2 regions of the Paenarthrobacter sp. NPDC090522 genome follow, and region 2 is predicted to be linked to the other one. Evidence: riboswitches for the same ligand, from Rfam matches in the RefSeq annotation. Region 2 holds a riboswitch; the other holds the start of a gene.

Region 1 (3,358 bases), on a different contig from region 2:
CTTCAGCGAGGTCCGTGGCGGCCCATTGGCTGCGCGGCACCACTTCCGAGTTGCGTGCGACGGCGACGCCCAGCTTGCCGCCGTCGGCCGCCTGTCCGCGGTGGTCCAGTGCGCGGCCGGTGACGGACGTCACGAGGGTGCTGACGGAGGCGCCGTCCACTACTGCGTGGTCTGCTCCGTTGAGTTTGATGTTCATGCTGATTCCTTGGTGAATGGTCCGGTATGAGGGGAGGTATGGATGGCGGGTGCACTTCCCTGCGGGGCAAAGCGGTCCGGCCTGAAGCGTGACCACCTGGGATCGGCCGGGCCGGTCATCAAACCGCCCACGATGGCCGCAGCCACGGGCGTCAGGAGAACTCCGTGCCGGAAGAAGCCCGTGGCGACAATCAGGCCCTGGACCTCCCCCCCGGCACCGGCCACCCGTCCCAGCAACGGTGCATTGTCCGGAGTTCCCGGCCTGGCGCGGGCTGTCGCTTCGAGGAGTTCCAGTTCTGCGACGGCGGGCACAAGGACCTGGGCATCGCGCAGGAGTTGGTAGACGCCGCCGGCCGAGACGGCGTTGGAACTGGCAGACAATCCGTCTTCGCGTTGGGTGGCCCCGACTACCACGGTCCCGTCCTCCCTGGGAACGATGTAGACGGGCACACCCCGCACCATTCCGCGGATGGTCGACGTGACAAGGGGCTGCAGGGATTCCGGGACACGGAGCCGGAGGATGTCCCCGTAGACCGGCCGCAACGGGAGATGGAGCTGCTCCGGGAGGCCGTTGACGGTTGCAGCGTCCAGGCCATTGGCAAGGACTGTTTCCTTGGCCGAGACCCGCCTGCCGCTGCTGGATTCAACGCCGGCTACGCGTCCTTCGTCCCAGAGCAGGCGGACGGCCGTTTCCCGGAGGTGGAAGCCGGAATCGGTCCCCTCGATCCAACTGGTATCGGCGGGACAGTGGGCAGCCAAACCGGCCAGAAGCCTCGCCGCCAGCTTGCGGGGATCCACTTGATGGTCCGCCGGTATGTGGAACGCGCAGGATACCTGCGGACTCAACAACGGCTCCCGCCCACGGGCATCCCTCAGCAGGAGTGGCTCCACCTGGAGTCCCGCAGCCACCTGGACTGCCCGGAGGTCCGCGAGCGCACGGCGGTCGGCGGCGTCGGCACCCACGGCGATGGTCGCCGTCGTGCGGTATCCGGCGGCTTCCCTCGACCCGGCGAGGCTGTCCACGAAGGCGGGCCAGCGCCGCGACGATTCCAGCATGAGTTCCAGGAGATCTTCCTCCTGGTAATGGAGCTCGCTGACGGGAGCCAGCATGCCGGCAGCGGCAAAGGTTGCTCCACTTGCCGGTGCCGGATCGATGAGGACCACCGAACGGCCCAGGCGTCGCGCCTCATGCGCGATTCCGAGTCCAATGACGCCGCCGCCGATGACGGCGACGTCTGCGTGAATGGCTTGTGCCATGGATTCCCTTCCCTACGCCGGTACTAGCCGGATCAGGTCAAGCGGTCGGCGCTGAAGCCCTCTCAGCCGGACAGTCATAAAGACGATCGTCGCGGCTCCCGCAGTACGTGCCCAGTTTAGAGGAACTACTCTGGTTTGCATGACCCAGCCTGATCTCCTTTCCCCTGCCCGCCTGTATTTGTGCACCGACGCCCGCCGGCGGCAGGACGACTTCGAAGACTTTGTGGACGCCGCGTTCGAGGGCGGAGTGGACATTATCCAGCTCCGCGACAAGACGCTCGAGGCTGCCGAAGAACTGGAACTGCTGGAGGTCCTGAACAAGGTTGCCAGCCGCCACGGACGCCTTTGGGCCGTCAACGACCGCGCCGATGTTGCCCGTATTTCCGGGGCTCCGGTGTTCCACATCGGCCAAAAGGACATCCCTCTGGGGGCGGCCCGGGAGCTGCTCCCGGTCGAGGAAACAATCGGCCTCTCCACCCACTCGCCCGAGCAGGTGGACGCGGCTGTGGCCGCTTCCCAGGGACCTGGTGGCCTGGACTACTTCTGCGTAGGCCCGCTCTGGGCGACACCCACCAAACCGGGCCGCGCTGCTGTGGGGCTGGACTTGGTCACATATGCCGCGGAGGCCGTAAAACAAGCCGGGGTGGACCTGCCCTGGTTCGCCATTGGTGGGGTTGACCTTGGAAATGTGGAGCAAGTAGTTGCCGCCGGTGCCAGCCGCATCGTGGTGGTCCGCGCCATCACCGAGGCGGAGGACCCGACGGCGGCCGCGCGGGCGCTGCTTTCGGCGCTCGACGCGGCCTAGGCCGTCAGCCCAAGCCCCGTCATGCGGCGCCCGTGCCGTTCGGCCAGCTCTGCGGTGAGCTGATGGACTGCGGCACGGGATCCGTGTCCATCGCGCAACAGTGGTCCCAGGTCCGGGTGCTCCAAGCCCACCCGCTGGGCCTGGGTGAGGGCCTCCCCCACAATCCGGCGGCCCCAGAGCGAGAGCCGCGAAGCCAGCCGGGGGTCATCCCGCAGGGCCCGGCGCAGCAGGATCCGCAGGGCTTCGGTAGCTTGATCGGCCGAGCAAACCTGCTGGACGAAATGCTGGATCCCGGAATCGAGGAACCCGGCGACCGTTCGGTAAAAGTCCGCCGATACGGTGTCGATGACATAAGCCTTCGTCACCGACTCGAACCAGTCTCCCGGCGGGGTCCGCTCGTGGAAATGGTCGAACGAACCCTGGAACGGGAGCATGGCGTCCTCAGGGTCGTTCCCCATTTCGGTGAGCCTGCCACTGATCACGGCATAGTTTCCGAAGGCGCCAACAGCGATCTTCGCCAGCATGGCCCGTTCGCGAAGCGTCGGTGCCAACCGGGAGTCGGAGGACAACCGGCCAAAGGCGGACAACTCCCCGTAGGCCATGGCACCCAGCAGCCCGGCGGCGAGCTGTCCCGGGGAGTCGTTGCGGCCTGTGGAGGTGCCCATGTTCCAAGACTATCCGTCGAATTCGGGCTAGTCTGACTTTCGTGTCACATCATCGGATAGCGCCCAACGTCGACGATTCTTCCGACCAGCTCGCGGAGTCCCTGGCTGCGCTCAGGACCGAGCTGGAACTGCCCGGCGAGTACCCCGGCGATGCGTTGGCTGAGGCTCGCGCGGCCGTTGAACACCATCAACTCCCCGCCCGGGATTTGCTCGACGTTCCTTTCGTCACCATTGATCCCGCCACTTCCACCGACTTGGACCAGGCCCTTTTCATCGACCATTCAGGCGAAGGCTACAAAGTCCTTTACGCCATTGCGGACGTCCCCTCTTTTGTTGTGCCCGATGGAGCCTTGGACGCGGAAACCAGGCAGCGCGGCCAGACCTACTACGCTCCCGACGGCCGGATTCCCCTCCACCCGGAGGTGATCAGCGAGCA
Region 2 (3,358 bases):
GCATACGCGTGCTCCGACGGGGAACCTGCTGTGACGTAACTTGCGTGGAGCCGGTGTCCCACCTCGGCGTAGAGCCAGTAACAGGGCAGGATGGCCGCGAGCAGCACACCGTAACTTCCAGAGGCCGACGCCGCCAGCAGGTGGTCCACGTAGGCCTTGGTGACAGGTCCGGTGTGGGTTGCGGCCTCCCGCGTGCTCAGCCAATTGCGGTGCAGTTCGGATTCGACTTCGAGGCAGAGCTGCGAGGACCTGGCCCAGAACAGCTGCTCTTCCTCGGTGGGAGCGAGGGCACCTGCCCGTGCCAGCACCCGCGAGTAGCCGTTCAGGTAAAGGGCATCCTGCGCGAGGTAATAGTTGAACTGTGGCTCGGGAAGGCTGCCCGACTCCAGCCCCTGGATGAATTCGAGGCCATGGATGGCGTCCAGCTCAGGTGCCGCTTCCTCCCACAGGCGGGCGGCGAAAGCCCCCGGGCCTTCGGCCTGCTGTGCATGGTGGAAGTGGTTGATGGGGCCGCTGCCATGGCCCACCTCCAGCACATCCGCGGTGGCCAGGGCCTGCAGGAGCCAGGGTTTGACCTCCCGCAGCGACGCTTCCCAGTCTCCCGTCCGCGCCTGGACCGTAGCCAGGGCCGAGGACAACGAGCAGCCCGTTCCATGACTGTTCTTCGTCTCCACCCGTGGCCCCGCCACCGAGACAAGGTCCTGCCGCAGCAAGCCACTGGTATTGACGAGCGCATCGGGACACTCGGCTCCCGCCAAGTGTCCGCCCTTCACCAGCACGGTGTTTCCACATTCGGCCGCGAGCCGCTTGCCTTGTTCGAGGGCAGTGGACCAATCCGTCGCTTCCGGCTCGCCCAGCAGCATGGCGAGTTCAGGAATGTTGGGGGTGATGAGGTCCGCCACCGGCAAAAGGCCGCGCAGGGCGGCTTCGGCGGATTCCCGGAGGAGGCGGTCACCACTGGTAGCTGCCATCACCGGGTCAAGGACCACGACGGCGGGACGCACGTCCTCCAGCCAGCGACGCACCTCGCCAATCACCTCGGCGTCGCCCAGCATCCCGATCTTGACGGCGTCGATGGTTACATCGCTGCTGATCGCCTCAAGCTGCTGCCGCAGGAAGTCCACGGGCGGAACATGGACGGCGGTGACGCCCAAGGTGTTTTGCGCCGTGAGTGCCGTGACTACGCCCATTCCGTAGCCGCCGTGGGCGGCAATGCTCTTCAGGTCTGCCTGGATTCCAGCGCCGCCGGAGGGGTCGGAGCCCGCGATGCTAAGGACGCGCGGGGTCCGCCGGCCGGTGTTTGCCACGGCGTAGACGGCTGATTTCAACGATGAAGTCATGAGGGACATCCCTTCGCCGGTGCTAACCGGACAGGTTCAACGGGTCTGGATCTCAGCCCGGCCCAACGCCTGGCACCCCGTGTCAGTGACCAAGCCTAACGGACGAAGGGTCCGGCAGTAGTTACTGCCGGACCCTTCGTCGGTTACATGACGTTGGCAATGCCTAGAGTTCCGAGGCCGGAACCCCCACGCCGAGGATAATCGGCTCAGAAGCAGCGGACTCCCTCTTGGCCTGCTCCTGCGGCGCCTTGGCTTCATGGGCCGCTCCCCCACCGGTGGACGCGGACACCTCATGGTGCTCTACCGTGGTCTCGTTGGCGGCACCCTGCGCCCGGCTGGCGCTGCGGTTCCGGCGCCCACGCCGGCCGCGGGCACGGCTGGACAGATCACTTTCCTCCGCAGGATCCTGCCGGGTGGGGACGGTTTCCGCGGGAGCAGCAACAGTGGCAGCAGGCCCAGCCTGGCTTTCGACAGCCACGGGACCCCCACCCAGGTGGGAGAAAGCCTCAGCCAACAGGTCCAGAGTCATGGCAGGCTTCTCCGAAGCCGGCTCCTCGTGGTGTTCCACGAAGGGCAGGGCAACCTCTTCACCGCCAAACCGGAGCACCGGCGTGGCACGTGGGGCGCCCTCGACGGCGCCCGAATCGGGCACCTCGTCAGAATGCTCTGCGCCAGCCCCTGTTGCGGCGGCCGCGGCACGTGCTTCTTCCTCGGCCCGGTGAACCTCGTCGTCGTGCAGGTGGGCAGCGTGCGCTGCAGCGGCGATCGTGGCCAGGGCAGCCCTGGTGGCCTGGGCCTTGGCCTGCCGTGCCGGATCCACCGGCTCCGGAGCCGGCGTCGAAGGCGCAGGCGAAGCTGCGGTGTGGACCGGCGTCGAGCTCTCTGCCGGCTGTCCCCCGCCCTTGCCGCGGCGGCGCTTCCGCTCAGTCCGGCTGGAAGGCTGCTGCTGGGTTTCCGTGTGCGGCCGGTGCTGCTCGGCGGCAACAGCGTTTGCACGACGGTGCTCAACAGGTTCGTCGTGAGTCACCACGCCGCGTCCGGCACAGTGCTCGCACTGCTCGCCAAAGACCTCGAGCAGGCCCGTGCCCATGCGCTTGCGCGTCATCTGCACCAAGCCAAGGGAGGTCACTTCCGCCACTTGGTGCTTGGTACGGTCCCGGCCCAGGCATTCCACCAGGCGGCGCAGCACCAGGTCCCGGTTGGATTCAAGCACCATGTCGATGAAGTCGATGACGATGATGCCACCGATATCGCGCAGGCGAAGCTGGCGGACTACTTCCTCGGCGGCCTCAAGGTTGTTCTTGGTGACGGTCTCCTCCAGGTTTCCACCGCTGCCGGTGAACTTGCCGGTGTTGACGTCCACCACAGTCATGGCCTCGGTACGGTCGATCACCAGGGATCCACCCGACGGCAGGAAGACCTTGCGTTCCAGGGCCTTGTGGATCTGCTCGTCGATGCGCCATGCCGAGAAAATGTCCTGGTCCTTGGTCCACTTCTCGAGCCGGCCCACCAGGTCCGGCGCAACATAGGTGACGTAAGCCTCAATGGTGTCCCAGGCATCGTCGCCGGAAACGATGAGCTTGGAGAAGTCCTCGTTGAAGACGTCACGGACCACCTTGATGGTCAAATCGGGCTCGCCGTAAAGCAGCTCGGGTGCCAGGACCTTCGTGGAGGAGGCCTGGCCCTCAATACCCTCCCACTGGGCGCGGAGGCGGTTGATGTCGTGGGTCAGTTCCTCTTCCGAGGCCCCTTCGGCTGCCGTACGGACAATGACCCCGGCGTTCTCCGGCAAACGGTCCTTGAGGATCCGCTTAAGGCGGTTGCGCTCGACGTCGGGCAACTTGCGTGAGATGCCCGTCATGGAACCGCCGGGAACGTACACCAGGTAGCGGCCCGGAAGGGAAATCTGGCTGGTCAGGCGTGCACCCTTATGCCCGACGGGATCCTTGGTTACCTGCACAAGGACGGAATCACCCGATTTCAGGGCGTTTTCGATCCGGCGCGGCTGGCCCTCAAGG

Evidence for each region. A riboswitch is a leader RNA that binds a small molecule or an ion and turns the genes downstream of it on or off. The one in region 2 is predicted to bind thiamine pyrophosphate.
Region 1: another riboswitch for thiamine pyrophosphate. It lies ahead of thiO (glycine oxidase ThiO); the one in region 2 lies ahead of thiD (bifunctional hydroxymethylpyrimidine kinase/phosphomethylpyrimidine kinase).

Annotation. Positions count from the first base shown of each region.
Region 1 is NZ_JBIVXL010000002.1:371,511-374,868, forward strand. Features, by position in the region: gene thiS (sulfur carrier protein ThiS) at 1-196, opposite strand, end outside; gene thiO (glycine oxidase ThiO) at 193-1,452, opposite strand; TPP riboswitch at 1,445-1,564, opposite strand; gene thiE (thiamine phosphate synthase) at 1,592-2,257, shown strand; gene ACIQT2_RS03785 (ferritin-like fold-containing protein) at 2,254-2,922, opposite strand; gene ACIQT2_RS03790 (RNB domain-containing ribonuclease) at 2,964-3,358, shown strand, end outside.
Region 2 is NZ_JBIVXL010000001.1:379,323-382,680, forward strand. Features, by position in the region: gene thiD (bifunctional hydroxymethylpyrimidine kinase/phosphomethylpyrimidine kinase) at 1-1,340, opposite strand, end outside; TPP riboswitch at 1,332-1,430, opposite strand; gene ACIQT2_RS01765 (Rne/Rng family ribonuclease) at 1,504-3,358, opposite strand, start outside.